DNA from 4 places in the Burkholderia metallica genome. Region 4 is predicted to be linked to each of the others. Evidence: riboswitches for the same ligand, from Rfam matches in the RefSeq annotation. Region 4 holds a riboswitch; each other region holds the start of a gene.
What was found. A riboswitch is a leader RNA that binds a small molecule or an ion and turns the genes downstream of it on or off. The one in region 4 is predicted to bind cobalamin.
Positions count from the first base shown of each region.

Region 1: it holds a riboswitch for cobalamin, as region 4 does, so the genes downstream of both, WJ16_RS12630 (FecCD family ABC transporter permease) here and cobW (cobalamin biosynthesis protein CobW) in region 4, are expected to answer to the same signal.
Region 2: it holds a riboswitch for cobalamin, as region 4 does, so the genes downstream of both, WJ16_RS30975 (CbtB domain-containing protein) here and cobW (cobalamin biosynthesis protein CobW) in region 4, are expected to answer to the same signal.
Region 3: it holds a riboswitch for cobalamin, as region 4 does, so the genes downstream of both, WJ16_RS26715 (TonB-dependent receptor domain-containing protein) here and cobW (cobalamin biosynthesis protein CobW) in region 4, are expected to answer to the same signal.

Region 1 covers NZ_CP013401.1:2,804,834-2,812,325, forward strand. The annotation lists gene cobT (nicotinate-nucleotide--dimethylbenzimidazole phosphoribosyltransferase) at 1-27, opposite strand, end outside; gene WJ16_RS12625 (ABC transporter ATP-binding protein) at 80-898, opposite strand; gene WJ16_RS12630 (FecCD family ABC transporter permease) at 895-1,893, opposite strand; cobalamin riboswitch at 2,053-2,304, opposite strand; gene WJ16_RS12635 (ATPase) at 2,459-2,809, shown strand; gene WJ16_RS12640 (cell division protein ZapA) at 2,806-3,120, shown strand; RNA gene ssrS (6S RNA) at 3,202-3,383, shown strand; gene WJ16_RS12650 (EVE domain-containing protein) at 3,454-3,915, shown strand; gene WJ16_RS12655 (SIMPL domain-containing protein) at 4,097-4,837, shown strand; gene lgt (prolipoprotein diacylglyceryl transferase) at 4,948-5,838, opposite strand; gene WJ16_RS12665 (LysR family transcriptional regulator) at 5,928-6,842, opposite strand; gene ilvD (dihydroxy-acid dehydratase) at 6,977-7,492, shown strand, end outside.
Region 2 covers NZ_CP013403.1:2,586,900-2,594,391, reverse strand. The annotation lists gene WJ16_RS30990 (2OG-Fe(II) oxygenase) at 38-781, opposite strand; gene WJ16_RS30985 (inorganic phosphate transporter) at 1,157-2,749, opposite strand; gene WJ16_RS30980 (histidine phosphatase family protein) at 2,891-3,475, opposite strand; cobalamin riboswitch at 3,531-3,668, shown strand; gene WJ16_RS30975 (CbtB domain-containing protein) at 3,702-3,911, shown strand; gene WJ16_RS30970 (CbtA family protein) at 3,925-4,647, shown strand; gene WJ16_RS30965 (LysR family transcriptional regulator) at 4,670-5,578, opposite strand; partial or broken gene WJ16_RS30960 (hypothetical protein) at 5,718-5,894, shown strand; gene WJ16_RS30955 (purine-cytosine permease family protein) at 5,955-7,457, opposite strand.
Region 3 covers NZ_CP013403.1:1,576,120-1,583,611, reverse strand. The annotation lists gene WJ16_RS26715 (TonB-dependent receptor domain-containing protein) at 1-1,741, opposite strand, end outside; cobalamin riboswitch at 2,093-2,285, opposite strand; gene WJ16_RS26710 (helix-turn-helix domain-containing protein) at 2,375-3,433, opposite strand; gene WJ16_RS26705 (hypothetical protein) at 3,601-3,945, shown strand; gene WJ16_RS26700 (Dabb family protein) at 3,935-4,573, shown strand; gene WJ16_RS26695 (NADP-dependent oxidoreductase) at 4,623-5,615, shown strand; gene WJ16_RS26690 (SDR family NAD(P)-dependent oxidoreductase) at 5,647-6,522, shown strand; gene WJ16_RS26685 (SDR family NAD(P)-dependent oxidoreductase) at 6,528-7,352, shown strand; gene WJ16_RS26680 (hypothetical protein) at 7,395-7,492, opposite strand, start outside.
Region 4 covers NZ_CP013401.1:1,856,342-1,863,833, forward strand. The annotation lists gene WJ16_RS08280 (M20 aminoacylase family protein) at 1-283, shown strand, start outside; gene WJ16_RS08285 (cobyrinate a,c-diamide synthase) at 404-1,708, opposite strand; gene cobO (cob(I)yrinic acid a,c-diamide adenosyltransferase) at 1,711-2,313, opposite strand; gene WJ16_RS08295 (cobalamin biosynthesis protein) at 2,351-2,728, opposite strand; gene cobA (uroporphyrinogen-III C-methyltransferase) at 2,725-3,474, opposite strand; cobalamin riboswitch at 3,645-3,882, opposite strand; cobalamin riboswitch at 3,996-4,260, shown strand; gene cobW (cobalamin biosynthesis protein CobW) at 4,581-5,669, shown strand; gene cobN (cobaltochelatase subunit CobN) at 5,676-7,492, shown strand, end outside.

The DNA of each region.
Region 1 (7,492 bases), 950 kb from region 4:
GGGCGGGAAAGGGGTCGGGGTCGTCATCGAGAAGCCGGGTCGTTGGCGCGGCAGGCGCCGCGCATCGAAAAAGGAAACGTCATTGTCGCTCGGGCCACGCCGGCAGCAGCGCATCGCGGCCGTTCTCGCGGATCAGCACGAGCGGATAGCCGAACGCATCGCTCGCGCGCTCGGGCGTCAGCACGTCGTGCACCGGGCCGGCCCACGCGTGGCCGCGGCCGTCGAGCAACAACGCATGCGTCGCGAAGCGCCGCGCGAGATTCAGATCATGGCATGAGAACAGCACCGTGCGCGGGCCCGTGTCGAGCCACGCGGCCAGCGCGCTCAGGCAACCGATCTGGTGATGCAGGTCGAGATGCGCGAGCGGCTCGTCGAGCAGCATCAACGGCGCGTCCTGGCACAGCGTCGCAGCCAGCGCGACGCGCTGCCGCTCGCCGCCGGACAGCGACAGCACGTCGCGCGACGCGAGCGCGCTCAGGTCGAACGCCGCCAGCGCGTCGCGGGCGGCCGCGCGGTCGCCGTCGCGCTCCCAGCCCCAGCCGCCGAGATACGGAAAGCGGTTGAGCAGCACCGTGTCGAACACGGTCGCGCTGAAGGCGTCGTGCAGTTGCTGCGGCATCAGCGCGCGGCGCTGCGCAAGCTGCGCGGGCGGCCATGCGGCCAGCGGCCGGCCGTCGATCTCGACCTGTCCGCCGGCCGGCGGCTGCAGCCCCGCCAGGGTCGCAAGCAGCGTCGTCTTGCCCGCGCCGTTCGGCCCCGCGACGCACCAGATCTCGCCGGGACGAAACGCCCCGTTGAAGCCGTCGAGCAGCGTGCGCGCGCCGGCCTTCAGCGTCAGGTCGACGGCCGCGTAACTCGTCGGGCCGCCGGCAGCGGCAGGCAGTGCGGCGCGCGTCATCGCATCGGTCTCCTCAACAACATCCACAGGAACACCGGCACGCCGATCAACGCGGTCATCACGCCGACCGGCAGTTGCGCGGGCGCGATCGCGGTGCGGGCGAGCAGGTCGGCCGCCATCACGCCGCCGCCGCCCGCGAGCATCGCAGCCGGCAGCAGCATCCGCTGGTCGTTGCCGAACGCGAGCCGCAGCGCGTGCGGCACGACGAGGCCGACGAAGCCGATCGTGCCGGCCGTCGTCACCGCGGCCGCGGCGGCCAGCGACGCGACGAGATAGATCCGCACGCGCAGCCGCGCAACGGGCACGCCGAGCGCGAGCGCGGTCGCGTCGCCGCGCAGCAGCACGTTCAGTTGCGGCGCGGCCGGCAGCGCGACGCAAGCGGCCAGCAACAGCGCGCCCCACGCGAACCACGGCGCGCTCACGCCGTTCAGGTCGCCCGTCAGCCAGAAGATGATTCCGCGCAGCCGTGCATCGGGCGCGAGCGACAGCAGCAGCGTGACGAGCGCGCCCCACCCTGCCGCGATCACGACGCCCGTGAGCAGCAGCCGCGGCGATGCGTCGCGCGCGTCGCCGCGCCCCAGCTCGCGGCGCGCGAGGCCGAGCACGAGCGCGACCGACACGAGCGAGCCGGCGAACGCCGATGCGTCGACGAGCCACCATGCGCCGCCCGCGATCATCGCGACGAGCGCGAAGCCCGCCGCGCCGCCCGACACGCCGAGCACGTACGGCTCCGCGAGCGGATTGCGCAACAGCACCTGCAGCAGCGCGCCGGCCAGCGCGAGCAACGCGCCGCATGCAAAGCCCGCGAGCGCGCGCGGCAGGCGCAGCGTGCGGACGATGTCGGCGAACAGCGCGTCGCCGCCATGCGGCACGAGCGACGCGAGCGCCTGCCACGGCGACATCGGTACGCTGCCGATCGACAGCGACGCGACGAACAGCAGCGCGACCGCGGCGGCCAGCGCGCCCCAGATCGCGGCGGCGCGTGCGGCGCTCATGCCGCGCACGCCGCCGCCCACGACGTGCGGCGCGCGCGCTTGCGACGGGCGGCCGGTCGTGACGTGAACGTCGCGCGGACGATTGGGGTCAGCATCGAAGAAGATTCCGTGAAGCGTGGCGCGCCCCGCCTCCCCGCGGGCCGCGCGTCATGAAGCCCGTGCGGGCTCCCCGTCTCGGCCGGTATCCGGGCTGGCGGCGGTCCGGCTCGCCTTCCCGCGCGATGACGCGCAGTGGCCCGCGTCGCGCGTACGACACCTGTACGCGAAACGCGCCCGAGCCGGCCTGCGTCACCGGACGCGGCCGCTTACCGTTGCGGGGGCAGCGCAGGTTGGCGGGCGTCCGGCGCCCACACCCTGCTTCCCGTTTAACCGCGCGTTGCACGCGCGAGCACCGAGGCGGCGCCAGTTTAGGAGCGGGTCGCGCGAGCGTCAAGGAAGCGTCCGGACACGCACGGCAAGCGCCGATTCGCGGCAAGAAGCCGGGGTGTTACGACTGGAAACGTTACAGATGTCGGATTGCGCGTTATTCCGCGCTAAAATGCTGGGTCTTTAGAGGACGCAGCAAATGCTCAACGAACTCGAAACCCTATCTCAAAATATTGGCCGTCTGATTTCGCTGAACAAGCGCTATCACTCGGAACGGCTCGCGCTCGAGGAGCAGGTCGCGCAAATGCGCGCGGAAGCGGACGCCGTCCGCGCGGAACTCGAGCAACTGCGCGACGAGCGCAATGCGCTCGCGGCCGAGCGCGACACGCTGTCGGCGAAGATCGACGACGCCCAGGTGAAACTGAACGCGATCCTCGAAAAACTGCCGCGCTCGAAAAGCGCGGAGCAGGCCGACAACCAGCTCGACCTGCTGGATGCGCAGGCGGGTGCGGATGGCGATGACGCGGCCAGCCACGGAGAACATGCATGAGCACCAAGCAGATCGAAGTCTCGATTCTCGGTCAGGCCTATCGGCTCGCCTGCTCGGCCGAGACCGAAGCGGCGCTGCTCGAAGCGGTCGCGCGTGTCGACGCCGAAATGTCGAAAATCCGCTCGAACAGCTCGGTGCGCGGCACCGATCGCATCGCCGTGATGGCGGCGCTGTCGCTCGCGTCCGAATTGCTGCGCCTGCAAACGAGCGTGCGGCACGGTGAAGCATTTCCGGCGGAGGAAATCCGTCGTACAATGCACCAGATGAACGAACAGCTCGGCGCGGTGCTCGCACAGCACGAAACCCAGTAACGTTTCAGTCGATGCGTCGATTCCCCTTGATCTCGGCGATCAACGGTGGTCAAATTGGCGCATCGAATCACAGTTCAGTCAGCTTCCCTGCCTGGTTCGCCAAGGTCATATATTCCTTGAACCAATGCCATGTGCACGGTTGCGGAAATTTGTAGCACGGGCGCGCGCGTCACTCTGTCTGATGTACCCGAAGTGCTGCTAACTGCGACCAATTCTGAACCTCAGGTTCAGGATGCCGGCCTAGCGGCCAAGGCGGGGGCCTATCCAACGGCATCGGGCGGAGCCCGGTGCCGTTTTCTTTTGTAGCAGCCCTTTCTGCGTCGATCACGATCCATGCAATACTGGCTGATGAAGTCCGAACCGGACGAAGCAAGCATCGATGATCTCGCCAACGCACCGCAGCGCTCGCTGCCGTGGACCGGCGTGCGCAACTATCAGGCGCGCAATTTCATGCGCGACACGATGAAGATCGGCGACGGCGTGCTGTTCTATCACTCGAGTTGCGCCGAGCCGGGCATCGCGGGCCTCGCCGAAGTGTCGTCGACGCCCTACCCCGATCCCACGCAGTTCGATCCGAAAAGCCCCTATTACGATCCGAAGTCGACCCACGAAGCGCCGCGCTGGCTGCTCGTCGACGTGCGCTACGTGAAAAAATCGCCGCTCGTGCCGCTCGCCGCGCTGCGCGAACACGACGAACTCGCCGACATGCGCGTGCTCGCACGCGGCAACCGGCTGTCGATCACGCCGGTCACGCGCGCCGAATGGCGATTCATCACCGAAAAGCTGATGAAGTAGGCGCGCGCCAAAGGTCAAATCTGGTCAGTACGCCCCATCGCCGTGGAACTCGCGGCCCATTCGCGCGGCCTAAGCAACCGCTGTCGGCCGATCGGGCCGGCTGTCGTTCTTTTCGTCGCGCGGGTCGCCCGCGTCGTGTACGCGCGATCCGCGTGCACGCCCTCGCACAAGGAGTCCAACAATGACCAAGAAATCCGCACTCGCGCTGTCGCTCGCCCTTGCCGCCGCCGTGCCCGTCGCGCTGACGCTCGCGTCGCCCGCCGCGCACGCGCAGGCCGCGAATCCGCACTTTCCGGAGCCGGCGGGCGTGCTGTCGCTGTCGTCGCAAGCCAGCGCCGACGTGCCGCAGGACATCATCCACATCACGCTGTTCTACGAACAGCAAGCCAAGGATCCGGGCAGCCTCACCGCACAGCTGAACCAGCGCGCCGATGCCGCGCTGTCGCAGGCGAAGGGCGTATCGGGCGTCACCGCGCACACGGGCGCGTTCTCCGTCTATCCGAGCACCGATCGCGACGGCAAGATCTCCGCATGGCGCGGCCGCACCGAAGTTGCGCTCGAATCGCGCGATTTCGCCGCGGCGTCGAAGCTCGCAGGCCAGCTGTCGAATCTGATGCAGGTCGCGAACGTCGAGTTCTCGCTGTCGCCCGAAGCCCAGCGTGCGGCCGAACAGAAGCTCACGACCGAAGCGATCAAGTCGTTCCGCGCCCGCGCCGACGAAGCCGCGAAGGCATTCGGTTACAGCAGCTACACGATCCGCGACGTGAACGTCGGCAGCGGCCGCAACGTGCAGCCGTACACGCGCATGATGGCGATGGCCGCGGCGCCGATGGACAGCGCCAAGATGAGCGCACCGATCGCGGTCGAAGGCGGCAAGGCCACCGTGTCGGTCACCGTCAACGGCTCCGTGCAGATGAAGTAACGCACGTCCCGCAGCAGTCCGAAATGAAAACGCCGGCCCGAGGGCCGGCGTTTTTTTATCGACTGCAGGTTGCCGATGCACGCGCCGATCGCGCGTGCATCGGCATCGCATCATGCAGCGGCGTTCGCCGTGCGGCGGCGATACGCCCAGACCATCAGCGCGACACCCGCGAGGATCATCGGCAGCGACAGCCACTGCCCCATCGACAGACCGAGCGCGAGCAGGCCGAGGAAGTCGTCGGGCTCGCGCGCGAATTCGACCGTGAAGCGCGCGAGACCGTAGCCGATCAGGAACAGCGCGGACACGGCGCCCATCGGCCGCGACTTGCGCGCGAAGAAGAACAGCGCGAAGAACAGCACGATGCCCTCGAGCGCGATTTCATAGAGCTGCGAAGGATGGCGCGGCAGCATCTGGTATTGCATGAACACGTCGGCGAGATGCCACTTCTCGACGAGTTCCGGATGCTTCGGCAGCCACGCCGCATCGTCGCGCATCGCGCCCGGGAACAGCATCGCCCACGGTGCCGTCGGGTCGGTCACGCGGCCCCACAGCTCGCCGTTGATGAAGTTGCCGAGTCGGCCGGCTGCGAGGCCCGTCGGCACCATTGGCGCGACGAAATCGGTGACCTGCAGCCAGTGGCGCTTGCGCTGCCATGCGAACAGCACCATCGCGAGCGTCACGCCGAGAAAGCCGCCGTGGAACGACATGCCGCCTTCCCACACCTTGAACACGTCGAGCGGATGCGAGAAGTAGAAATCGGCCTTGTAGAACAGCACGTAGCCGAGCCGGCCGCCGAGCACGGTGCCGAGCACGCCGTAGAACATCATGTCGTCGATGTCCTTCGCGGTCCAGCCCTGCGCGGCCACATGCGGCAGCTTCAGGCGGATCCGGCCGACGACGATCGCCGCGATGAAGCCGACGAGATACATGAGCCCGTACCAGCGCACGGCCAGCGGCCCGAGATGGATCGCAACGGGGTCGAAATTCGGGTGAATGATCATGGGTTAGCGAAGAAGTTTTCGAATGCGGTACGGCCGTCGCACACGCGCCGCACCGCGCGTTGGACGGCACCGGCGCGGCATCGTTCACGTCACGTGCCGAGCGCCTGCTCGCGCACGATGTCGATGAAGCCGGCCAGCACGGGGCTCACGTCGCCGGTGCGCCACACGAGGCCCGTCTCGACGACCGGCGCATGACCCGCGAGCGGCCGGTAGACCACGCCGGTGCGCCGCAGGTTACGCAGCGATTGCGGCACCAGTGCGACGCCCATGCCGGCCGACACGAGGCTGACGATCGTCTGCATCTGGATCGCCTCCTGGCCGATGCGCGGAGTTTCCCCCGCCGCGCCGTAGCAGCCCGTAATGATGTCATAAAAGCCGGGCGCCAAACGACGCGGAAAGATCACGAGCGGCAACGCGGCGACCTCGGCGAGATGAACGGGCTCGTCGTCGGGCGCGTCGCTCGCCGCCGCCGGCATCGCCACCACCAGCGGTTCGCGCACGACGGGCAGGTACGACAGCGCGGCCGCGTGGCGCGGCGGCACCGGCGGAATGACGAGCCCCGCGTCGCTGCGGCCGGCGACGATATCGTCGATCTGCACGTCGCTAGTCGCCTCGGTGAGCCGCAGCCGCACCTGCGGATAGCGCGCGCCAAACGCCCGCAGCAGCGCAGGCAGCAGCCCGTAATCGGCGGTCGACACGAACGACAGCGACAGCGAGCCGGCCTCGCCGCGCGCGAGCCGTCCCGCGAGCGGCGGCAACGCATCGGCCAGCTCGAGCAGCCGGCGCACGTCGGGCAACAGCGCCGCGCCGACCGCCGTCAGCGCCACCGAACGCTTGGTGCGCACGAACAGCGCGACGCCGAGCGTGTCCTCGAGCGCGCGGATCGCCTGCGACAGCGGCGGCTGCGTCATCGACAGGCGCTCGGCCGCGCGGCCGAAATGGCGCTCGTCGGCGACGGTCGTGAAATAGCGCCATTGACGCAGGTCGGGCGTCGGATCGGCCATGCAGTTCTCATTCGGAAAACGACTTAATAAGCGACAAATAATATATTGGACATCCCAATCCGGAAACGCCATTCTTGAACGATCCGAACCGGCGCGCCGTTCCCGGCGTCGCCCAGACAACGATGGAGTCCCCCATGGCTTACAACCGCCGCTCGCAGCACATCACGCAAGGCGTGGCCCGTTCGCCGAACCGCTCGATGTATTACGCACTGGGCTACCGGAAGGACGATTTCGACAATCCGATGATCGGCATCGCGAACGGCCATTCGACGATCACGCCGTGCAATTCCGGCCTGCAGCGCCTGTCCGACGCGGCGGTGGCGGCCGTGAAGGCGGCCGGTGCGAACCCGCAGATCTTCGGCACGCCGACGATTTCGGACGGCATGTCGATGGGCACGGAAGGGATGAAGTATTCGCTGGTGTCGCGCGAAGTGATCGCCGACTGCATCGAGACCTGCGTGCAGGGGCAGTGGATGGACGGCGTGGTGGTGGTCGGCGGCTGCGACAAGAACATGCCCGGCGGCATGATCGCGCTCGCGCGCCTGAACGTGCCGGGCATCTACGTGTACGGCGGCACGATCCGCCCCGGCAACTGGAAAGGCCGGGATCTGACGATCGTGTCGTCGTTCGAGGCGGTCGGCGAATTCACC
Region 2 (7,492 bases), on a different replicon from region 4:
GGATGGCATCACAGCGTCGTGCTCGTCCCGATCACCGTCACTGTGCGTCATGGAAAATGATGCCGACCGTATGGCGGTGGCCGCTCCGGATCCGGCTGACACCGTGGCGCAGTGTGACGCGATAGACGCCCCGCGTTCCCTGCACGGGCCTGCCATGGACGGCGAAGATGACGGCGTCGCCTTGTGTCAGCGGCACGACTTCCGCACGCGACTGCATACGCGGCCGTTGTTCGGTCAGGACGAATTCGCCGCCGGTAAAATCGCGGCCCGGCTCCGACAGCAGGATCGCGACCTGGAGCGGGAACACATGCTCGCCGTACAGGTCTTGGTGGAGGCAGTTGTAGTCGTCGGGACCGTATTGCAGGATCAGTGGTGTCGGTCGCGTCTGTCCTGCCGCGTGGCAGCGGTCGACGAACGTCGCGTGGTCCGCCGGATAGCGGACGTCCATCCCGAGTGCCTGGTTCCAGCGATTCGCGATCGGCGCGAGGTGCGGGTAGAGCGTCGCACGCAGCTCGGCGATGACAGCCGGCAGCGGGTACGCGAAATACTTGTATTCGCCGCGACCGAACCCGTGTCGCGCCATCACGACGCGCGAACGATAGAGCGCATCGCGCGGATAGAGCGACGCGAGCGCCGCGCACTCGCTTGCCGACATCAGGCCCGGCACGCGCGCGCATCCGTAGCGATCGAGATCGGTAGCGACGGTCGTCCAGTCGATCGTGTCGACGCGTTGCGCAATATCGAGCGATTCGACGGCAGGTTGCAGGTCGGCTATGTTCACGGGCGTACCTCGTTCGTCAGCGATGGGGCGCCGTGCAGTCGTGCAACCGTGCGAAATGCTTCGGCCACGTCGTCTGCGCGGTTGAGCCCACGGTAAGTGTCGATGAGCCCAGTCTACGGATGTCCACGCACCGGCGCGCTCCAGATCTTGCGCTTCAATTCGGGAAAAGAAGACGGTGAGTGCTCATGATGGCACGGGCGCACCGGATGCTTCGACGCGTCGAGGTGGAGAAGCAGAGAAGCATGGGCCGCGTAGTCCCGAGATGCCGCTCAAGTTTGAACGGCGGAAAGGCGGAAAGGCGAGAAAGGCGAGGTCGAATCTTCTGCGTCAGGCAGCAAGCAGCCGGCTCTCGCCGGCCACCCGCCGCGTCACCGGTCACGCCAGCGACCGGAACAACCAATAAAGCGCGCCGGCGAGTACGATCGACGCCGGCAGCGTCAGCACCCATGCCAGCACGAGGCTGCGCACCGTCCCCCATTGCAGGCCCGATCCGTTCGCCGCCATCGTGCCCGCGACGCCCGACGACAGCACGTGCGTTGTCGACACGGGCAATCCGTACACGTCGGCCGCGCCGATCGTGAGCATCGCGACGAGTTCGGCCGACGCCCCCTGTCCGTACGTCAGATGCTGCTTGCCGATTTTCTCGCCGACGGTCACGACGATCCGCTTCCAGCCGACCATCGTGCCGAGGCCCAGCGCGATCGCGACCGCCACCTTCACCCACGTCGGAATGAACTTTGTCGCATGGTCGAGCTGCTTGCGATAGTTGTCGATCGCGAGCTTGTCGTCGGCTGCGAACGCGGGGTGTCCGGATTTCTCGATCAGGCGGATGGCTTCGGAGACCAGATACATCGTGTTGCGCACGTTGTCGACGTCGCGTTGCGGCACGGCCGCCATCGAGCCCGACGCGCCGACCGCGGTCGCGAGCGACGTGGACAACTGCGCGACGGCAGGAATCACGGCCGGCGTCAGTTCGCGATGCTGTACGTAACGCTCGACGTCGATGCGCGGGTTCGCGGACGGTGCGACGCCGTTCGTGTACTTCCCGAACGTCGCGGCGGCCTGGTTCGCGACCGCCACGAAGGTCTGCGTTTCGGCCGGCGTGACGGCCTTGTTCAGCGCATAGGCGGTCGGCACCGTGCCGATCAGGATCAGCATGATGAGGCCCATCCCTTTCTGGCCGTCGTTCGAGCCGTGTGCGAACGACACGCCCGTGCAGGTCAGGATCAGCAGGCAGCGAATCCAGAACGGCGGCGGCTGGTCCTTCGGCGGCTCCTTGTACAGCTCCGGAATCCGCACGAGGTTTTTCAGCACGAGCAGTAGCAGCGCCGCGCACAGGAAGCCGACGATCGGCGAGAACAGCAGCGACTTGCCGACGCCGAGCGCCTGGCCCCAGTCGACGCCGCTCGTGCCGGACGGCCCGTGCATCAGCTGGTTCATCAGCCCGACGCCGATGATCGATCCGATCAGCGTATGCGAGCTCGACGACGGCAACCCGAAATACCAGGTCGCGAGGTTCCAGACGATCGCGGCGATCAGCAGTGCGAACACCATCGCGAAGCCCGAGCCGCTGCCGACCTGCAGGATCAGCTCGACCGGCAGCAGTTGCAGGATGCCGAATGCGACTGCGCCGCTCGAGACCATCACGCCGAGGAAGTTCCACATGCCCGACCAGATCACCGCGACGTTCGGCGTCAGCGAGTGCGTGTAGATTACGGTGGCGACCGCGTTCGCGGTGTCGTGGAAGCCGTTGACGAATTCGAAGCCGAGCGCGATCAGCAATGCCGCGCCGAGCAACAGGTACGGGAACAGCTTGGCGTCGCGGACCGGCGACAGGTCGTCGATCAGGTGCGTGGCGATATAGACGGCGCCGAGCACGAGCACCAGCAGGAACACGGCATAGCCGATCTGCCGGGTGCGTTCGACGGAGCCCGATTGGTTCGGTGCGGACGAAGCAGGTTGATTCATGACGGCGTCTCGTAAGGGAATCGCGTCCGATCCTAGCTGCGGCTCGCAGTCAGTTTGATGACAGTCGGGACCACGAACGGTATACCTTACGGATGTGTAAGGTACTCGGCGATGCGCTCACACAGTGAGCGCAAAGGCGGCTTACGCGTCGCTGTCGCGCCGGTCGTCGTCCGGTGTGGCCCACGTCCAGCCATCCGGTGACGCAGCGAACGTCGTGCACGACATCGGCGCAACGTCGACGCGCATGGCCGCGCGCGGCTCCATGCGCCGCACATGCGCGATGGCCGCACGGACGATCGGCGCATGCGTGATCGCGACGACGTCGCGACCGCGCGGCAGTGCGTCCAACCATGCGCCGATCCGCTGCACGGCGGCGTCGAACGATTCGCCGCGATGCGGCGACGCGGACGGATCGCCGATCCATGCGGCCAGTGGGTCCGGCAAATCGCGTGCGAGATCGTGCAGCCGCTTGCCGCGCCAGTGTCCGTAGTCGATGTCGCGCAGCGCGTCGTCGACGCCGGCGTGCAGCCCGAGCGCATCGACGGTCTGCATCGCACAGCGGGCCGGACTGCACAGCACCAGCGAGCGGGAGGCGCCCGTCCACCGGTCGCGCGATGCAGCGGCTTCGGCGAGCCCGTGCGCATCGAGCGGATCGTCGTCGGGAAACGTGCCGGTGCGCATCGCGCGGGTCGATGCGTGTGCGATCAGGCGCAGCGTGGCGTGCATGTTCGTGTCGGTGTTCGGATGATCCGGGACGGACGCACCAGTCCCCCTGCCGCCGCTTCAATACGCGAACGTTCGCGCGTACAATTCGCCCGATACGAAACGCGGAAGCCGGTGCAAATCCGGCGCGGTCGCGCCACTGTAACCGGTGATCGATGATCCCGGAAGCCAGACCTGCCTTCGTACCCATCCAACATTTGTCGGGGCGCGATACCCCTGAGGTGCATCCATGAGCGAAGCAGTGCTGAAGCCGGCGGTCGTGCCGGCCCCCATCCCCGTCCGCGAACTGTTGCCGTGGGCTGTTTTCGTCGGCCTGATCCTGTTGCTCGCGCTTTATTTCGTCGGCGCGGAACAAGGCGCGACGTCGCTCGTGCCGGGCATGTACGTTCACGAATTCGTTCACGACGGCCGCCATCTGCTCGGCTTTCCCTGCCACTGACACGGAGCATACGATGGTCGGAAAGCTGCTCATGCGCGGGATGCTCGCAGGCATCGCCGCCGGTCTTCTCACGTTCGGTTTCGCCAGAATCGTCGGCGAGCCGCAAGTCGATCAGGCCATCTCCTTCGAGGAAAAGCTCGATGCCGCCAAGGGCGACGCACCGGAGCCCGAACTGGTCAGCCGCCACACGCAGGCCGGTCTCGGTCTGCTGACGGGCGTCGTGACCTACGGCGCGGCGTTCGGCGGGCTGTTCTCGCTGGTCTTCGCGTTTGCGTACGGGCGCGGCAGCCGCCTGCCGGCACGTCCGCTCGCCGCGTGGCTCGCGGTGGCCGCGTTCGTCGCGCTCGTGATCGTGCCGAACATCAAATACCCGGCCAATCCGCCGTCGGTCGGCGACCCCGACACGATCGGCTATCGCACCGGCCTGTTCTTCCTGATGATCGCGATTTCGATCGCGACGATGGTGTTCTCGGTGAGCGTCCGCCGCCATCTGCTGGCGAAGCTCGGGCACTGGAACGCGTCGATCGTCGCGGGGCTCGTGTTCATCGTGATCATCGCGGCCGTGCAGTTCGGGCTGCCGTCGATCAACGAAGTGCCGGCCGCGTTCCCGGCCGACGTGCTGTGGAAGTTCCGCGTGGCGGCCATCGGCATGCAGGTGATCATGTGGACGACGATCGGCCTGCTGTTCGGTGCATGGGTCGCGCGCGGCGAACGCATCGGCGCGCGCGCCGCCTGACGCGCATGGGCTCGGAGCGCGGCTAGCGCAGCATGCGCGGCGTGCTCGCCGTCGACTCGCGCGCCAGGGCGACGAACGCGGCGAGATAGTCGATCGACGCATCCGCTTCGCGGATGCCGAGGAAGATCTGCTTCGCGATTCCCTTTTTGCCGAGCTTGACCGGCACGACCGGCATCCGGTCCGCGTATTCGTCGGCCAGCCATCTCGGCAGTGCGGCCACGCCGCGCCCGCTCGCCACCATCTGCAACATGATGTCGGTCGTCTCGATCGACTTGTGCCGCCGCGGCACGATGCCGGCCGGCGTCAGGAACTGGTTGTAGATGTCGAGCCGGTCGGTTTCGACCGGGTAGGTGATCAGGATCTCGTCGGTCAGTTGCTCGGGCGTCACGTAGTCGGCATTCGCGAACCGGTGCGAATCGGCGACCACCAGTACCTGCTCGTAGTCGAACACAGGGTCGAAGCGCAGGCCCGGCTTGTTCAGCGGATCGGGCGTCACGAGCACGTCGACGTCGAAACCGATCAGCGCCCCGATGCCGCCGAACTGGAAGCGCTGTTTCACGTCGACGTCGACATCGGGCCAGCGCGACAGGTACGGCGACACGACCTTCAGCAGCCACTGGTAGCACGGGTGGCACTCCATCCCGATGCGCAGCGTGCCGCGCTGCCCCTTTGCGTACTGCTTCATCCGCTCTTCCGCGAGCTCGAACTGCGGCAGCAGCCGGTTCGCCAGTTTCAGCAGATACTGGCCGCCCTGCGTGAGCCGCAGGCCGCGACCTTCCCGGTCCCAGATCGGCGTACCGAGCTGCTGCTCGATTTTCCGGACGGTATGGCTGAGTGCCGACTGCGTGAGATGCAGCGTATTGGCGGCCGCGGTCATCGAGCCTTGGCGCTCGACCTCACGAATGACGACGAGATGGAATCGTTCCAGCATGGATAGGGGGCCGCGGTAGACGCATGAGCCACATTAATGGATGAACGAAATAATGCCATTTTATTTCATGATTTGACATCCCTATGGTGGCTGCCGGACCTTCCAGTTTCTTCTGGACGACAGCGCACGGTCACGACCGTTCATGCGCGACGACCCGCCGCGCCCGGTGTCGTGCTACCCGCTTGCGCTCGCGATCCGCGACGAAGTGCTCGATCTGGAGAAGGCCGGCGTACGCGTGATCCAGATCGACGAGGCTGCATCGCGCGAAGGGTTGCCGCTGCGCCGCGCGCAATGGAGCGAGTACCTGAAGCGGGCGAGTCCGACATCCACTCGCCGAACATCCCGACGCAGGATCACATCGTCGGTCTGATGAAGGTCACGCGTGCTCGTGCGCGGCCGTGTCGGCGAGTGTCTCGGGGGACGGTGTCTCGGCAATCACACGCCGTTCGCGGTCGAGGTCGAGCGAACGCGACAGGAGCGCGTACACGGCGCCCGCGACGATCAAGCCGACGAGCCACGCGATGTCGACGCCGCCGAGCATGCGTGCGAACGGACCGACGAACACCTCGCGATTCGCGTCGGCATCGAAGATGTAGAAGAACGGCACCATCGCCGCGAAGCCGGCCAGGTACGCGACGATGCCGCGCGGTTGCCATGCGCCGTAGAGCCCGTTCGGCGTGAAGAAATGCGCGATCGCATAGTGGCCGCGCCGCACGAAGAAATAATCGACGAGATTCACCGCGGTCCACGGCACGAGGAAGTAGAGCATCAGCGTCAGGAACGTCTGCAGCAGCGCGATGCCGTTGCCGCGGATCGCGAACACGCACGCGAGCACGAACGTGCTGATCGCGACGATCGACGCGACGCGCGCGCGCCGCGTCGGCCGGATCGGCACGATCGAATCGGCGGCGGTCAGCACGGTCAGCATCGCGCTGTATGCGTTGAGCGCGATGATCGGCAGGAAGCCGACCAGCGACACGATCGCGATCAGCTTGCCGAGGCCCGGCACGAGCGATGCGCCGACATGGTCCACCGCGACCAGTGCGTCGGCCGCGTGCAGCTTCTGCGCGAGCCACGCGCCGAGGCCGATCATCCACGTGCCCGACAGCGACGCGCCGGCGAAGATCACCGCGATCAGCTTCGCGCGGCTCGTATGCTTCGGCAGATAGCGCGAATAGTCCGACACGTACGGCGCATACGAGATGTTGTAGCTGGCGGCGATCGCGAACTGCGTCGCGAACGCGATCCAGTTGAAGCCCGGCGCGGCGGCCGGCGCAACGGCGGCGTGTGCGGGCGCCGCGTGGCCGAACGCGAGCGCGAGCGTGACGAGCGCATAGAGCGGCAGCGTCGCGATCAGCGCCCACGTGAAGGTCCGGTGCATCAGGTCGTGGCCGTAGATCGCGAGCAGCGCGCCGATCGCGACCGCCGCGACGGCGACGAAGCCGCCGTCGATCCCGAACACGTTGTGCACGCCGTCCACCATCAGCGATACGTTGACGACATTGAATCCGACGAATACGAACAGCGTCGCGAGCAGCGCGACGATCACGCCGCGATAGCCGAACTGCGCACGGGACTGGATCATCTGCGGCAGGCCCATCTCCGGCCCCTGCGAGCCGTGAAACGCCATGAAGATCGTGCCGAACATGATCCCGAGCGCGCCCGCGAGCGTCGTCCAGGCCGCCGACAGCCCCATGCCGGGGCCGACGAAGCCGATCGAGATCGTGAAGAAGTGGAAATTGCCGAGAAACCAGAACGGCCCCTGGCTCGCCAGTTTCGCGTGGCGTTCGTGTTCCGGGATGTAGTCGATCGAGTGGTGTTCGATCGCGAGGCCGGCCGGTTCGGCGCGGTCGAGGTCGAGGGTGTCGGGGCGGTTCATGACGGCTTGTCTCCATGGTCGCGCGCGGCGCGTCG
Region 3 (7,492 bases), on a different replicon from region 4:
CGAACGTCGTGCCGCCATACAGCAGCGACGCGCCCGTGCTCAACGCATGCAGGTGCAGCTCGTCCCACGTGTGGTCGATGTTGATGCTGACCGTCTGGCGCGGCCGCCGGTTGAGCCACGAGTCGTTCGTCTCGTCCTGCGGATTCAGGAGCCCGACCGCGACGCTCACCGGCGTCGAGCGGCCGATCGTCCCCTTGTACGACAGGTCGATCCCGCGAATATGCGCGCGGCCGATGTTCATCGGCGAGAACGTCGCCGGGTTGTACGCGATCAGGTTCGTGACGCGCGTGTCGTAGATCGCCGCCGTGAACGTGCCGTACGACGTGTTCGCATCGACCGCGGCCTCGACCGACGTGTTGCGCTCCGGGCTGAGATTCGGATTGCCGTAGCCGGGGTAGTACAGGTCGTTGAACGTCGGCAGCTTGAACGCATTGCCGTACGACACGCGCGCCGTATACACCGGCGTGATCGCCCACGACAGCGCCGCGTTGCCCGTATTCACCGACTGCCCGGCGATGATTTCATGACGTCCCGCGACGAACATCGTCACGTTGCCGAGCGTCGCCGACTGATGCAGCGAGAATGCGGAGTCGTTGCGCGTCGGCACGCCGTTCGGAATGTCGACCGGCAGGAACGCCTGCTCGCGCGTGAAGTCGTACGCGAGCTTGGTTTCGCCCGACAGCGGCAGCCCGAACAGATGGAACCCGCGCTCCTGATGCGTCAGCGACGTCGACGTGCTGATGCGCTGCGAATCGATCTGGTCGGTCGGGATGGTCGGGGCGCTCGCGTAGAGGAACCCGCGATCGTTCGCATAGCCGAAGGACTGGTCGAACTGCGTGTCCGGCGTGATGTCGAGATGGAATGCGATCCCGGTCGTCAGCTGATGATCGAGCTGGCGGTTCGCGTAGCCGCTGTTGTCGTACGACAGATCGGACCGGTGATACAGCGCGAACGTCGAGATCGACCAGTTGTCGCGCGCGTAGCCGAGGCGTGCATCGAGGTCCTGCGCGTGATACGGGTTGCGGCCGGCCTCGTGCCCGTATGCGAAGGGCCGCGTCGCGTCGATGCCGGCCGTGTTGTACGTGTGCAGGCCGAGCGAGTAGGTGAGCCCGCCGAGCGCGGCGAGCGGCCCGGTCGACGGCACGGTGCCCGACGTGCGCAGCTGCGTGTCGAACGTCTTGTTCGACCCGCCGCCGAACGACACGGTGGTCTGGTTCGGCTGGTTGGCGGCACGGCGCGTGAAGAGCTGCACGACGCCGCCCATCGCATTGGCGCCGAACGACGCGGCGGCCGGCCCCGAAATCACTTCCACCCGTTCGAACGCTTCGGTCGGCAGGTCCGACCACGGCGCGATGCCGGTGGTCGGCGAACCGATCCGGATGCCGTCGATGAACACCGCGACCTGGCTTGCCGACGAGCCGCGAATGCTGACCGATGCGTTCGAGCCGGGGCCGCCGTTCTGCGAGACGGTCACGCCCGGCAGCGTCGCGAGCGCCTGCGTGATGCTCGGGTCGCTCGGCGCCAGCCGGTCGAGGTCGGTACGCGTGAGCACGTGGGTCGTCGCATAGCGCTGGTCGAACGACTCGGGCAGCCGCCGCGTGTCGGTCACGTTGACGGTCGGCAGGTCGGCATTGTTGGCGGCCGGGGCCGGCTGCGAAACCGCGGTGTCGCCGGCGGCGTGCGCGAGCGGCGACAGGAGTGCGGTCGCGGCGGACGTGGCAAGGAGGTGTCGAATCTTCATGAGGCTGTCGTCGTGGTCGGGCTGCGCATGCGCCGATCGAAAGCGGGCAGCGGGCAGCACCGGTTTTGTTATCGGTGAGCGGGCTATCGCGCGACCGGCCGGTGCCGGCCGCCGTCGCGGGCGTTGCGGGTGCAGGGGCGGCGCACGCCGGCGGGCGCGAGCGAAAGGGAACGGCGCGCGCGAGCAGGCGGGCCGTGCATGCCGGCAGCGTGCCGGCGCGGCGCTTCCGGTGCGAAAGCGAATGCGGTAACGGTGGACATCGGGCGGATCCGGAGGTCGGGCCGTCCATGCAACGGGCAACCGCGCATGGCGGTGCCTGGCGCATCGGGACACCCCGCCCGGTGCGGCTGCTTGGACCTCGGGTCGATGGCAGGTCTCCTGGCTCGCGGGTCGTGATTCGCGCCGGCCTTCCCGGTTTCCCAGTGGCATGCAGTGGCACGGATTCGCCGCTCACAGTTGCGGGGGCAGCCGCAGATTCGAGGTCCTGCCTCGCCTGCGTTCCCTTTTGATCCCATCCCTGGGAACCATCAGCGCGCAAGGGTAATGGCGTGCGCGCCGGCGCGTCAATTGTCCGGCGGCGCGGGGATGCGAAAAAACGTCATTGCCGGGCAAAAACGGTCGAAATCCTTTCCGTCATACGTCACCGTCGCGCGTCATGTCTGACGAAACGGGGCCGCTCGCCGCCTGGCGATCGCGCCTGAACCGGCTCGGCGCGACACCCGTCCACCGGACGAAGGCGCGGCGGAACGCTTCCTCGCCGCCGAAACCGAGCTGCGCGGCGATGCGCGCGACCGGCCAGTCCGACTCGCGCAACCGGCGCTGCGCGGCCTCGGCGAGACACTGCTCGCGCAGCGCGTGATAACCGCTTCCTTCGGCCGCGAGGCGCCGCCGCAGCGTCGCTTCGCTGGTGCCGAGCCACGCGGCGAGTGCGGCGAGCGCCGGCAACGCCTGTTCGTGCGCGAGCGCCGCATCGAGAAAACCGCGTACCTGCTGCGTCCACGACACGACCGCCGGCGCCGCATCGATCAGGCGAAACGGAAAATCGACGAGAAACGCGTCGAGTTCGGCCGGCTGCCGGATCACGCGGCATGCGAGCCGGGCCGCGTCGAACGCGAAGCCGTAGGTTGTGCGGCCGACCTCGACCGGGGCGTTGAACAGCCCGAGCAGCGGCATCGCGTCGTCGCGGTGCGGATGGCCGAGCCACACGTCGGCCGGCCGCAGCGGCTGCCCGATCAGCCAGCCGAACAACTGCAGATAGCAGAACAGGCCCGTCAGGTCGACGAGGCACGCGGCCGGGCTGCGCGTGCGGCGCAGCGAATCCATCCGGAACGTCGCGCGGCCGTCGCGAACGGCGAGCGACAGCGCACCGGCGCGCGGCGTCAGCATCTCGCAGAAGTCGCGCGCACAGCGGATCGCGTCGGCAAGCGTCGCGCAACTCAGCAGGCAGCCGCACATCAGGTCGACTTCGCGCTTGCGCATCGGCGGATGGCCGTCGCCGCGCGCGACCTGCGCCTCCAGCCGTTCGATCGCTTCGCGGTACAGCGCGACGAAATCGCCAGGCGTCGCCGTCGGTGGCGACGGCGACGCATCGCGGTCGGCCGGCGGCGCGCCGCTGCGCGAGAGTTCGCTCAGCAGCCGCGCGCCGAGGCCCGGCAGGATGCGACCGCGGGCCGGCATGGCGCGCTGTTTCATGAGTTTCCCGTTCTGAGCGTCGTGACAGGGGCGGGTGAGCGGGCCGGTAGGGGCTCGCAAACCGTCGCCACGCAAGAATGCTATCCACGCCGGCCGCCCGCGGCCTCGCCGGAACGGCGTAGGCCGGCCCCGCATCCCAGTCACGAACGACCCCGGACGACACGCGAATGATCCAGATCGTAGACGAAATCACGCTCGCGCCCGAGCGCATTCCCGACGTGCTTGCACTGCTGCGCGACCGATATCTGCCGGGCCATGCGGCGCGCGGGCTGACGGCGGCTGGCCGCTGGGTATCGCCGCCCGTCGCGGTGCCGGGGCAGCCGAGCACGCTGTGGCTGACCTGGCACGTGGCCGATGCGCCGGCCTACTACCGGATGCGCGCGCTGACGGATGCCGGCGTGGCCGGCTTCTGGATGGCCGTCGACGCGCTGTGCGACGTGCGCCGCCGCCATGTGATGACGGACGCCGACGCGCCGCTGCACGCACTGACGGAGGTCGACGATGCGGCATGACACGGCGCGGGTATTCGTGTCGGCGGAGGGCAACGCCGACGCGATCGAACGGGCATTGCGCGACGCCGCTCGCGCGCTGGCCGGCGCGCGGCGCGTGGCGCTGGCGCGCAATCTCGACGGCAGCTGGGGCGCGGGCGACTACACGCTCGACGTGCTGCGCGACGAATCGGCGGCCGAAGGCGCACCGGATTTCGCCGCGCTGGCGCAGCTGCCGGGCATCGAGCGCATCGACGGCGCCCGCTGCCGCGCGATCGGCGGCGGCCTGCGCGAACCGGCGCTGCGCGACGGCGTGTGGCGCACGCTGATGCTGCGCGTGCGGCCGCAGGCCCACGCCGATCAGGTCGACGCGCTCGAACGCGAACTGCTGCGCATGCCCGCGTTCATGCCCGGTATCCGCAACTGGCGCCTGAGCCGGATCGTGACGCCCGGCGCGTGGACGCACGTGTGGCAGCAGGAATTCGCGCACGTCGGCGACCTGCTCGGCGAATACCTGCTGCATCCGTATCACTGGGGCTGGGTCGACCGCCGGTTCGATGCCGAAAGCCCCGACTGGACGGTCGACGCGATCTCGCATGCGTTCTGTCCGCTCGCGTCGAGCCTGCTGGCCGATACCGATATGGCCGCGTGACGCGCGGCACCCGTCGAGCCGACGACAACCCTGAACTGGAGACACGAAGATGCGAGCCCTGTTGATCGACCGCGTTGGTCATTCCGACGTTCTACGGATGGCCGACGTGCCGGCACCGAAGCCGGGCGCGGGCGACGTGCTGATCCGCGTGGCCTGTGCGGGCGTCAATCCCGCCGACTGGAAATGCCGCGAAGGCTACCTCGGCGCGTTCATGCAGTACACGTTTCCGTTCGTGATCGGCTTCGACGCGGCGGGCGTGGTCGAAGCGGTCGGCGACGGCGTCGACGGTTTCGCGCCCGGCATGCGCGTGTTCGCGCAGACCGACGTCGGCGCGGGGCGCTGGGGCGCGTATGCGGAATACGTGGCGGTGCGCCACGACTCGGTCGTGCGGCTGCCCGACGCGGTGCGTTTCGCGGAAGCGGCCGCGACGCCGACGCCCGCACTGGCCGCATGGGCCGGCCTGTTCGACGACGGCGCGCTGCGGGCGGGCCAGACCGTGCTGATCCACGGCGGCGCGGGCGCGGTCGGCACGTTCGCGATCCAGCTCGCGGCGCAGGCCGGCGCGCGCCTCGCGGCGACGTGTTCGGCGAGCAACCGCGAGACGGTCGAATCGCTGGGCGCGACCGCGAGCATCGACTATCGCGCGCAGGACATCGCCGCGGCGCTGCGCGCGTGGGCGCCCGGCGGCGTGGATCTCGTGCTCGACACGGTCGGCGGCGACACGCTGCCCGATGCGCTCGACCTGCTGGCGCCGGGCGGCACGCTCGCGACCATCATGACGCTCGCGCCCGGCGATGCGCAGCGGCTTGCCGCGACTGCCGCCGACGCCGCACGGCGCGGCCTGCGCACCGCGATGACCTATAGCCGGATGCCGAGCGGCGCGACGCTCGCCCGGATCGCCGCGCAACTCGGCACGCGTGCGCTGCGCGTGCCGCGTTTCGACCGTTTCCCGCTCGAACAGGCGGCCCGCGCACTCGATCTCGTTCAAACGGGCGAGGCGAAAACGAAGCTCGTGCTTCATGTTGCGGATATCGACGGCTGAGCGATCCGCACGCACTTCACAGGAGACCACGATGACCGATATCCGAACCGGCGTACTGACCGGCAAGTGCGCGCTCGTGACGGGCGCGAGCCGCGGCATCGGCCGCGCGATCGCGCAGCGCCTCGCATCGGAAGGCGCAACCGTCGTCGTGACGGCGCGCAGCCTCGCGCAATCGACCACGACCGCCGGCACGCTCGCCGAAACGGTGGCGCTGATCGAGCAGGCCGGCGGCCGTGCGATCGCGCTGGCGGCCGACCTGTCGAACGCGGCCGAGCGCGATGCGCTCGTCGGGCGCGCGGCGCACGCGGCCGGCGGCCTCGACATCCTCGTCAACAACGCGGGCGTGGCCGACTACGCGTGCGTCGACGCGATGCCGATGACGATGTTCGACACGACGATCGAACACTATCTGCGCATCCCGTTCGCGCTGGCACAGGCCGCGATTCCGCTGATGCGCGCGCGCGGCGCCGGCTGGATCGTGAACGTCGGCTCGGTGACGGCGCTGCCGCCGCTACGGCCGTTCGACGCGTTCTCCCGCATGGGCGGCGCGACCGTCTATGCGGCGGCGAAGGCGGCGCTGTCGCGCTTCACGCAGGGGCTCGCGGCCGAACTCGAAGCCGACGGCATTGCGGTGAACCTCGTTGCGCCGAGTACGGCGATCCGCACGCCGAGCGCCGCGCGCTACATCCCCGAAGGCTATCCGACCGAGGACGTCGCGTATCTCGCCGAAACCGCGCTCGCGCTGTGCAGCCTGCCGGCGCGCGAACGCACGGGCCTCGTCACGCACAGCCTGCATTTCCCGCTCGCGCAGCAGCTCGCGGTGCGATCGCTCGACGGCCGCACCGCGTTGCCGCCGCCGGTGATTCCCGCCTATGCGCATCCCCGCATCGACCCCACAGGACTCTGACTGACATGATGAATTCGATTCGCTTCGACGGCGGCACCGCCGTGATCACCGGCGCGGCCAGCGGCATCGGCAGCGGGCTCGCGCGCCACGCGGCCGCGCTCGGCATGCGCGTCGTGCTGGCCGACCTCGATCCGGCGAAGCTCGACGCATTCGCCGCGACGCTCGACACCGACGTCCTGTGTGTGCCGACCGACGTCAGCCGGCCCGACGCCGTCGACGCGCTGGCGGAGGCCGCGTGGCAGCGTTTCGGCGGCGTCGACCTGCTGTTCAACAACGCGGGCGTGATGGCGACCGGTTTCAGTTGGGAAATCACGCCGGAACGCTTCGAGCGCAGCTTCGCGATCAACGTGCACGGCGTGATGAACGGGATCCGCAGCTTCGTGCCGCGGATGCTCGCACGCAACGTGGCGGCGCGCATCGTCAATACCGCGTCGGTCGGCGGGTTCCTGCCGAGCCCGCTGATGTCGCCCTATTCGGCGACGAAATTCGCGGTGGTCGCGCTGACGGAGTCGCTGTACGGCGAACTGAAGATGCTCGGCGCGCCGGTGGGCGTGTCGTTGCTCGCGCCGGGCCCCGTGCTGTCGGGCATTTTCAACGACCCGTTCGGCGCGGTGCACGACCGGCCCGAGGTGCGCAGCTTCGTCGACACGATGCGCTCGATGCTGAACGCGCACGGGCTCACGCCCGACGCATTCGCCGAGCGGGTGTTCGTCGGCATCCGCGAAGGGCGCTACTGGCTGATTCCGCAACCGGAGACGATCGACGGCGCGCTGCAGCGGCGCACCGACGACATCCTCGCCGCCCGCGATCCGTCGCTGCCGTCGTTCTGAAGCGAGCGGGCCGGGCGCGGCTGCCGCGCCCGGCATGTGCCGTCACATATGCGTGCCGGCATGCGTGCGGCCGCCCGGGTCGCCGCCGCGATCGGGCGGCGTATTGTTCTGATCGATCTTCGCGAGCACGAAGCCGGCGG
Region 4 (7,492 bases):
CTACCCGGTGCTCGTCAACGATGCGGACATGACCGCGTTCGCGCGCGGCGTCGCGCGCGAGTGGGTGGGCGACGCCAACCTGATCGACGAGATGGTGCCGCTCACCGGCAGCGAGGATTTCGCGTTCCTGCTCGAGAAGCGGCCGGGCTGCTACCTGATCATCGGTAACGGCGACGGGGAGGGCGGCTGCATGGTGCACAACCCCGGCTACGACTTCAACGACGCGGTGCTGCCCACCGGCGCGTCGTACTGGGTGAAGCTCGCGCAGACGTTCCTGGTTTGACCGGGGAAACACCGCATACGGCGCGAGGCGGGACATCGACAAGCTTGCCGCAGAAGCAAGCACGCACGGGATCGTTGCGACTGGGCAGGCAATCCCGGCATGACCTGAGCCGTCCCGAATCTAGAACGCGTCCCCACTGAACAGCGCCACGACCGCCTGCGGATTCGACGGCCAGTACATGTGCATGTACGTCGCGACGATCGCGTCGTGGCGATAGACGGCTTCGCCGCTGTCCGCTCCACCGTCGGGGCGCGCGGCGAACGCGACCGGCTCCAGCGTCGTCGCGAGCCGCGAATAGTGGAACGTATGGCCGCGCATCGGCCCGGTGCGCGTGTCGAGCTGCTGCATGCCGAGCGCAGCGAACCTTCGCTGCATCGTCGCATGACCCGGCAGTACACCCACCATCGGCGTGGTCACGCCGTCCACATCGGTCAGCGATTCGCACAGATACACCATCCCCCCGCATTCCGCGACGATCGCCCGGCCGGCCGCCGCGTGTGCGCGAATCGTTCGCGCCGTCGCTGCATTCGCCGCGAGCGTCGCCGCATGCAGCTCGGGATAGCCGCCCGGCAGGAACAGCGCGTCGCAATCGTCCGGCACGGGTTCGTCGGCGAGCGGCGAGAAAAACCGCAACTGCGCGCCGAGTGTGTCCAGCAACGCAAGATTGGCCGGATAGATGAACGAGAACGCCGCATCGTGCGCCACTGCGATCCGCTGGCCGGCGAGCGCGCGCGGCAGCGGCGCCGCGGCGTCCGGTTCCGCGAACGCGACGGCCGGCGGCAATGCGGCGAGCGCCGTGTGCGCGAGCACGTCGGCCGCCCGCTCGAGCCGTGCATCGAGATCGTCGATGTCGGCCGGTTGGTGCAGGCCGAGATGCCGCTCGGGCAGTGCGATGCCCGCGTCGGCCGGCATGTGCCCAAGCCAGCGCAGGTCGGCGGGCAGCGCCTGTTGCAGCAGTTCCGCATGCCGGGCCGAGCCGACCCGGTTCGCGAGCACGCCGTGAAACGGCAGCCCCGGCCGGAATCGCGCGAGCCCGAATGCGATCGCCGCGAACGTCTGCGCCATCCCCTTCGCGGCAATCACGGCGACGACCGGCACGCCGAACGCGGCCGCGAGGTCGGCACTGCTCGGCGTCCCGTCGAACAGCCCCATCACGCCTTCGATCAGGATCAGGTCCGCGTCGCGCGCGGCGTCGGCCAGCAGTGCACGGCAGCCGGGCTCGCCGACCATCCCGAGGTCGAGCGCATGCACGGGCGCGCCGCTCGCGCGTTCGAGCAGCATCGGATCGAGAAAATCGGGCCCGGTCTTGAACACGCGCACGCGGCGGCCGAGCCGGCGGTGCAGCCGCGCGAGGCCGGCCGTCACCGACGTCTTGCCCTGGCCCGACGCGGGCGCGCTGACGAACAGCGCGGGGCAGTCCGGCATGCTCAGAACTCCACGCCGCGCTGCGCCTTCACGCCTTGTTCCTTGTACGGATGCTTGACGAGCCGCATTTCGGTGACGAGGTCGGCCGCGTCGATCAGCGCATCGGGCGCATGCCGGCCGGTCACGACGACGTGCACCGAAGCGGGCCGCGCGGCGAGCGTCGCGAGCACTTCGTCGAGCGGCAGGTATTCGTACTTCAGCACCGTGTTCAGCTCGTCGAGGATCACCATCCGGTAGTCGCCGCTTTCGATCATCCGGCGCGCCTCGTCCCAGCCTTTGCGCGCGGTCGCGATGTCGGCGTCGCGGTTCTGCGTGTTCCACGTATAGCCATCGCCCATCGTCACGAAATCGCATTCGGCCACCGCGCCGAGGAAGTCGCGCTCGGACGTGTGCAGCGCGCCCTTGATGAACTGCACGACACCGAGCCGCATGCCGTGACCGAGCACGCGTACGGCCATGCCGAACGCGGCGGTGCTCTTGCCCTTGCCGTTGCCGGTGTTGACGATCAGCAGGCCCTTTTCGTTGACGGCGGCGGCCTGCTTCTTCTCGTGGCCCGCGCGGCGGCGTTCGGTCATCCGTTGATGGGATTCGGCGTCGGTTTTCATCGGATTCGTCCTGTCGAAAGAAAGCGGAACAAAGGGTTCACAGCGGGCCGGCGAGCGCGACCGTCACGCCGTCCCGGATGGATCGTGGGCCCAGCAGCCGGCCGCGCGGCGCCGCGAGCTGCGCGCACGGCTCGGCCACGCCCGCGACGCCGAAGCGCGCGAGCGCGGCATCCGACGGGCCGCTCGCGGCCAGTTCGGGGCGGCTTGCGAGTTGCGCCGCGTCGAATGCGACGAGCGGCCAGCCGCGTCGCGCGCACAGCGTGCGCAGTGCGCGGGCGCGCGCCTTGTCGGCGAGCGTGGCGACGAGCGCCGGTTCGGCGGCCGGATACCGCACCAGCGCCGCACGGATCGCGGCATCGAGCTGCGCGGCCGTCACGCCCGCGCGGAAACCGACGCCCAGCGCGACGCGCATCATGCGTTGCCGCCGAGCGCGGCGCGTACTGCGGGATCGTCGGCGAGCGCCGCGACGCGGCCGATCACGACGATGGCCGGTGAGCCGATGCCGGCCGCGCCGATGCGCGCGACGAGCGTATCGAGCGTCGCGAGTACGTGACGCTGTTCGGGGCGCGTCGCATGCTCGATCGCCGCGCACGGCGTGTCGCCGGGCAGGCCGCCAGCACGCAGCGCCGCTGCGATCGTGTCGAGCCGGCGGATGCCCATGTAGATGACGATCGTCATGCGGGTGGCCGCGAGCGCGCGCCAGTCGGGCTCGTCGGCGCCCGCGCCGTGGCCCGTGACAAAGATCACGCCCTGCGCGTCGCCGCGCTGCGTGACCGGAATGCCGAGTGCGGCCGGCGCGGCAATGCCCGCGGTGACGCCGTTCACGACCTCGACCGGGAATCCCGCCGCGCCGAGCGCCGCGAGCTCCTCGCCGCCGCGGCCGAACACGAACGGATCGCCGCCCTTGAGCCGCGCGACGCTGCGGCCCGCGCGCAGGTGCGCGAGCATCGCGGCGACGATCGCCTCCTGCGGCGTCGACGCATGACCGCCGCGCTTGCCGACGTACTCGATGTTCGCATCGGCACGCGCATGGCGCAGCACGTCGGGATTCACGAGATCGTCGACGAGCAGCACGTCCGCCGCGCCGATCGCGTGCACGGCCTTGAGCGTCAGCAGGTCGGCGTCGCCGGGGCCGGCGCCGACGAGCCACGCGCGGCTCATCGGGCGCGGCACGGCGCGCACCGTGTCGAAACAGTGGAAAAGGGCAGGCGGGCGGCACGGCGGCGGCCAGCTAGGAAGTCACGCATCACGGATCGAGCGAAGCCCGCGCGAACGCGGGCGGAAGGCGCACCCCATCCGTTCCCCGCGGATCGGGCGTTCGGCGAGCGTCGGGCTCGCCCCTTGCGTCGGCCGGTATCCGGGCTGGCCGCTTGCCAGGCCGCGGCCTTCCCACCCGGCTGAAGGGCAGTGGCATCGTGGGCGGCACGGGCGCGTGCGCGGGGAAGCGCGTCGCGCGGGCGGCGTACCGTTGCGGGGACAGCACAGGCCGGGCGGGGAGCCGCCTCCTGTTTCCCGTTTAACTGCGGGCGCGGAATGCGCCTGCGAGCACCGAACGCGGCGCATACGATAGCACAGCGATCCGCCCGCGCGAACCGCCGCGCGTGGCCTGCGACGCGGCGCGACGGCCGTGCCGGATGCGGCCCGGCGGCCCCGTTCGCCTTGACGCTCCCCGCACCGCCGCCTACACTCGCACGCGTTTTGGTGCTCGCGCGCGCCGCTCCGGTGCGCGCAGTTAAACGGGAAACAGGGAGCCTGCCTGCGCCGCAGTCGAGCCAACCTGTGCTGCCCCCGCAACGGTAAGCGAACGCGTCGCGCGCAAGCGCCACGCAACGCCGCTTCGCCGCATGCCGATGCATGCGGACGACCGCCACTGGATGCCGCGCGCATCCGGGAAGGCGAAGCGGCGTGTTCGTCAGCCCGGATACCGGCCCGAACATTGGGGTACAGCGCCGCGGGGAGGCGGCGCATCGTCCACGGCCGCAGCAGGCCCGACGCCCGCGCGTTGCACGCTGCCTCCGCCGATCTGCCGCCGCGCGAGCGCGCGCCGGCCGGCGCGGCGAACGGCAGGCAGCGCGAGCCGGGCCGGCGGCAGCCGTGTTGGCATTCACGATGTCGACCGTTCGCAAGGAAGCACCATGTCCGATTCGTCGTTCCGCCCGTGCCGCGGCTGTCCGCGCGGCGGCATGCGCGCGATCCGCCAGCCGAACTGCCACGCCGCCCTCGACGCGACGATCCCGCGCTGATCCATTTCCGACACAGGACCTACCATGACCCTACGCAAGCTTCCCGTCACGATCGTCACGGGCTTTCTCGGCAGCGGCAAGACGACGCTGATGCGCCACATCCTGCAGCACGCCGAAGGCCGCCGCATCGCGGTGATCGTCAACGAATTCGGCGAACTCGGCATCGACGGCGAAATCCTCAAGGGCTGCGGCATCGGCTGCGAGGATGCCGACGGCGCGCAGGGCGAAGCGTCGGGCCAGCTGTACGAACTCGCGAACGGCTGCCTGTGCTGCACCGTGCAGGAAGAGTTCTATCCGGTGATGGAGGCGCTCGTCGAGCGCCGCGCGGACATCGACCACGTGCTGATCGAGACGTCGGGCCTCGCGCTGCCGAAGCCGCTCGTGCAGGCGTTCAACTGGCCGACGATCCGCAACAGCTTCACGGTCGACGCGGTGGTGACCGTCGTCGACGGGCCGGCGGCCGCGAGCGGCCAGTTCGCGGAAAACCCGCAGGCCGTCGACGCGCAGCGACGCGCCGACCCGAACCTCGATCACGAATCGCCGCTGCACGAACTGTTCGCCGATCAACTGTCGTCCGCCGATCTCGTGATCGTGAACAAGGCCGATCTCGTCGGCGACGCGCAATTCGCGCAGATCGAAACCGCGATCCGCGACGAGATCCCGCCGCAGGTGAAGATCGTGCGCGCGACGCGCGGCGAACTCGATCTCGCGATGCTGCTCGGGCTCGAATCGGCATCGGAAGAAACGATCCACCTGCGTCACGATCATCACGGCTCGGCCGACGACGGCGATCACGACCACCATCACGACGATTTCGACTCGGTGGTCGTGTCCGGCGACGCCGGCACGCGCGAAGCGACGATCGCCGCGCTGCAGCGCGTGGTCGAAGCGCACACGATCTACCGCGCGAAAGGCTTCGCGGCGCTGCCCGATGCGCCGATGCGGCTCGTGATCCAGGGTGTCGGCCGCCGCTTCGACAGCTATTTCGACCGTCGCTGGCAGGACGGCGAAACGCGCGCGAGCCGCTTCGTGCTGATCGGCGAGGATCTCGACGCGGCCGCGCTGCAGCGTGCGTTCGACGCCGCTTGCGCGGCCGAGCCGCAACAGGCGTAACGGACGATGCATCTCCTGCGCACCACGCCGGGCGGCTTCGTCGACGATACGCAGGGCGTCGTCCGGATCGATCAGCAACCGGCCGACATCGTGATCCTGAGTTCGGCCGACACGACGCTGTCGCTGCTCGCGAGCGTCGTGCCGCGGCTGCCGGCCGGTTTCCCGAGCGTGCGGCTCGCGAACGTCACGTTCCTGCGGCAGCCGGCGTCGGTCGATTTCTATGTCGACGACGTGCTGCGGCACGCGAAGGCGGTCGTGATCGACCATCTCGGCGGCGAGGCGTACTGGCCGTACGGGATCGAGCAGGCCGTGTCGCTCGCGTCGAAGCGCGGGCAGCAGCTCGCGATGTTCTCGGGCGACCTGCAGGAAGACCCGAACCTCGTCGCGAAGAGTACCGTCGCGCCCGACCTGTGCCGGCTGTGGTGGCGCTATCTGCGCGAAGGCGGCGTGCACAACGCCGACGCGCTGCTGCGCAGCATTGCGTTCCACACGCTCGGGTTCGGCGACGCCCCCGAACTGCCGCGCCCGCTGCCGGCCGCGGCGCTGTATCACCCGGCGCGCGACCGCGCGAGCGTCGACGACTGGCGGCCGCGCTGGACGCCCGGTGCGCCCGTCGTCGCGATCCTGTTCTATCGCGCGCACTGGCAGGCCGCGAACACGGCCGTGTTCGACGCGCTGGCCGATGCGCTCGTCGAGCAGGGGCTCAATCCGCTGCCGATCGCGGTCACGTCGCTGAAGGACGCGGTGAGCCGCGAAGTCATCACGCAGCTTTGCGACACGCACGAGGTCGCGCTCGTGCTGAATACGACCGCGTTCGCGGCCGGCGCGATCGACAGCCCCGAACACGACGTGCTCGCGGGCGACGCGCCGGTGCTGCAGGTGATCCTGTCCGGCGGCAATCGCGACGCGTGGGTCGCCGACAACCAGGGGCTGCATGCGCGCGACATCGCGATGCACATCGCGCTGCCCGAGGTCGACGGCCGCATCGTCACGCGCGCGGTGAGCTTCAAGGGGCTCGCGTGTCGCTGCCCGCATACCGAAGTCGACGTCGTGCGCTACCAGCCGGACGCCGAGCGGATCGCGTTCGTCGCGGCGCTCGCGCGCGGCTGGTGCCGGCTGCGCACGCTCGACAACGCCGACAAGCGCATCGCGCTGATCCTCGCGAACTATCCGCAAAGCGAAGGGCGGATCGGCAACGGCGTCGGCCTCGACACGCCGGCGTCCGCGCTGCGCGTGCTCGCGGCGCTGCGCGACGCGGGCTACGCGGTGGCCGACCTGCCGCCCGACGGCGACGCGTTGATCGCGCGCCTCACCGAAGGCGTGACCAACGACCCGGCCGTGCACACATTGCGCCCCGCGTTCCAGAGCTACCTGCTGGCCGACTACGTCGCGCGTTTCGCGCGGCTGCCGGCGGCGGTGCGCGATGCGCTGAACGCACGCTGGGGTCCGCCCGAAGCCGACCCGACGCTGCGGCAAGGCCGCTTCACGATCGCCGGCTGGCGCGCGGGCAACGTGTTCGTCGGCATCCAGCCGTCGCGCTCGCGCGGCGAGAACGACTACGCGAGCTACCACGATGCGGATCTCGTGCCGCCGCACGCGTATCTCGCGTTTTATTTCTGGCTGCGCGATGCGTACCGCATCGACGCGGTCATCCATCTCGGCAAGCACGGCAACCTCGAATGGCTGCCGGGCAAGAGCGTCGCACTGTCCGACGCGTGCTGGCCCGACCTGACGCTCGGGCCGTTGCCGCACCTGTATCCGTTCATCGTCAACGATCCGGGCGAGGGCAGCCAGGCGAAGCGCCGCGCGCAGGCCGTGATCGT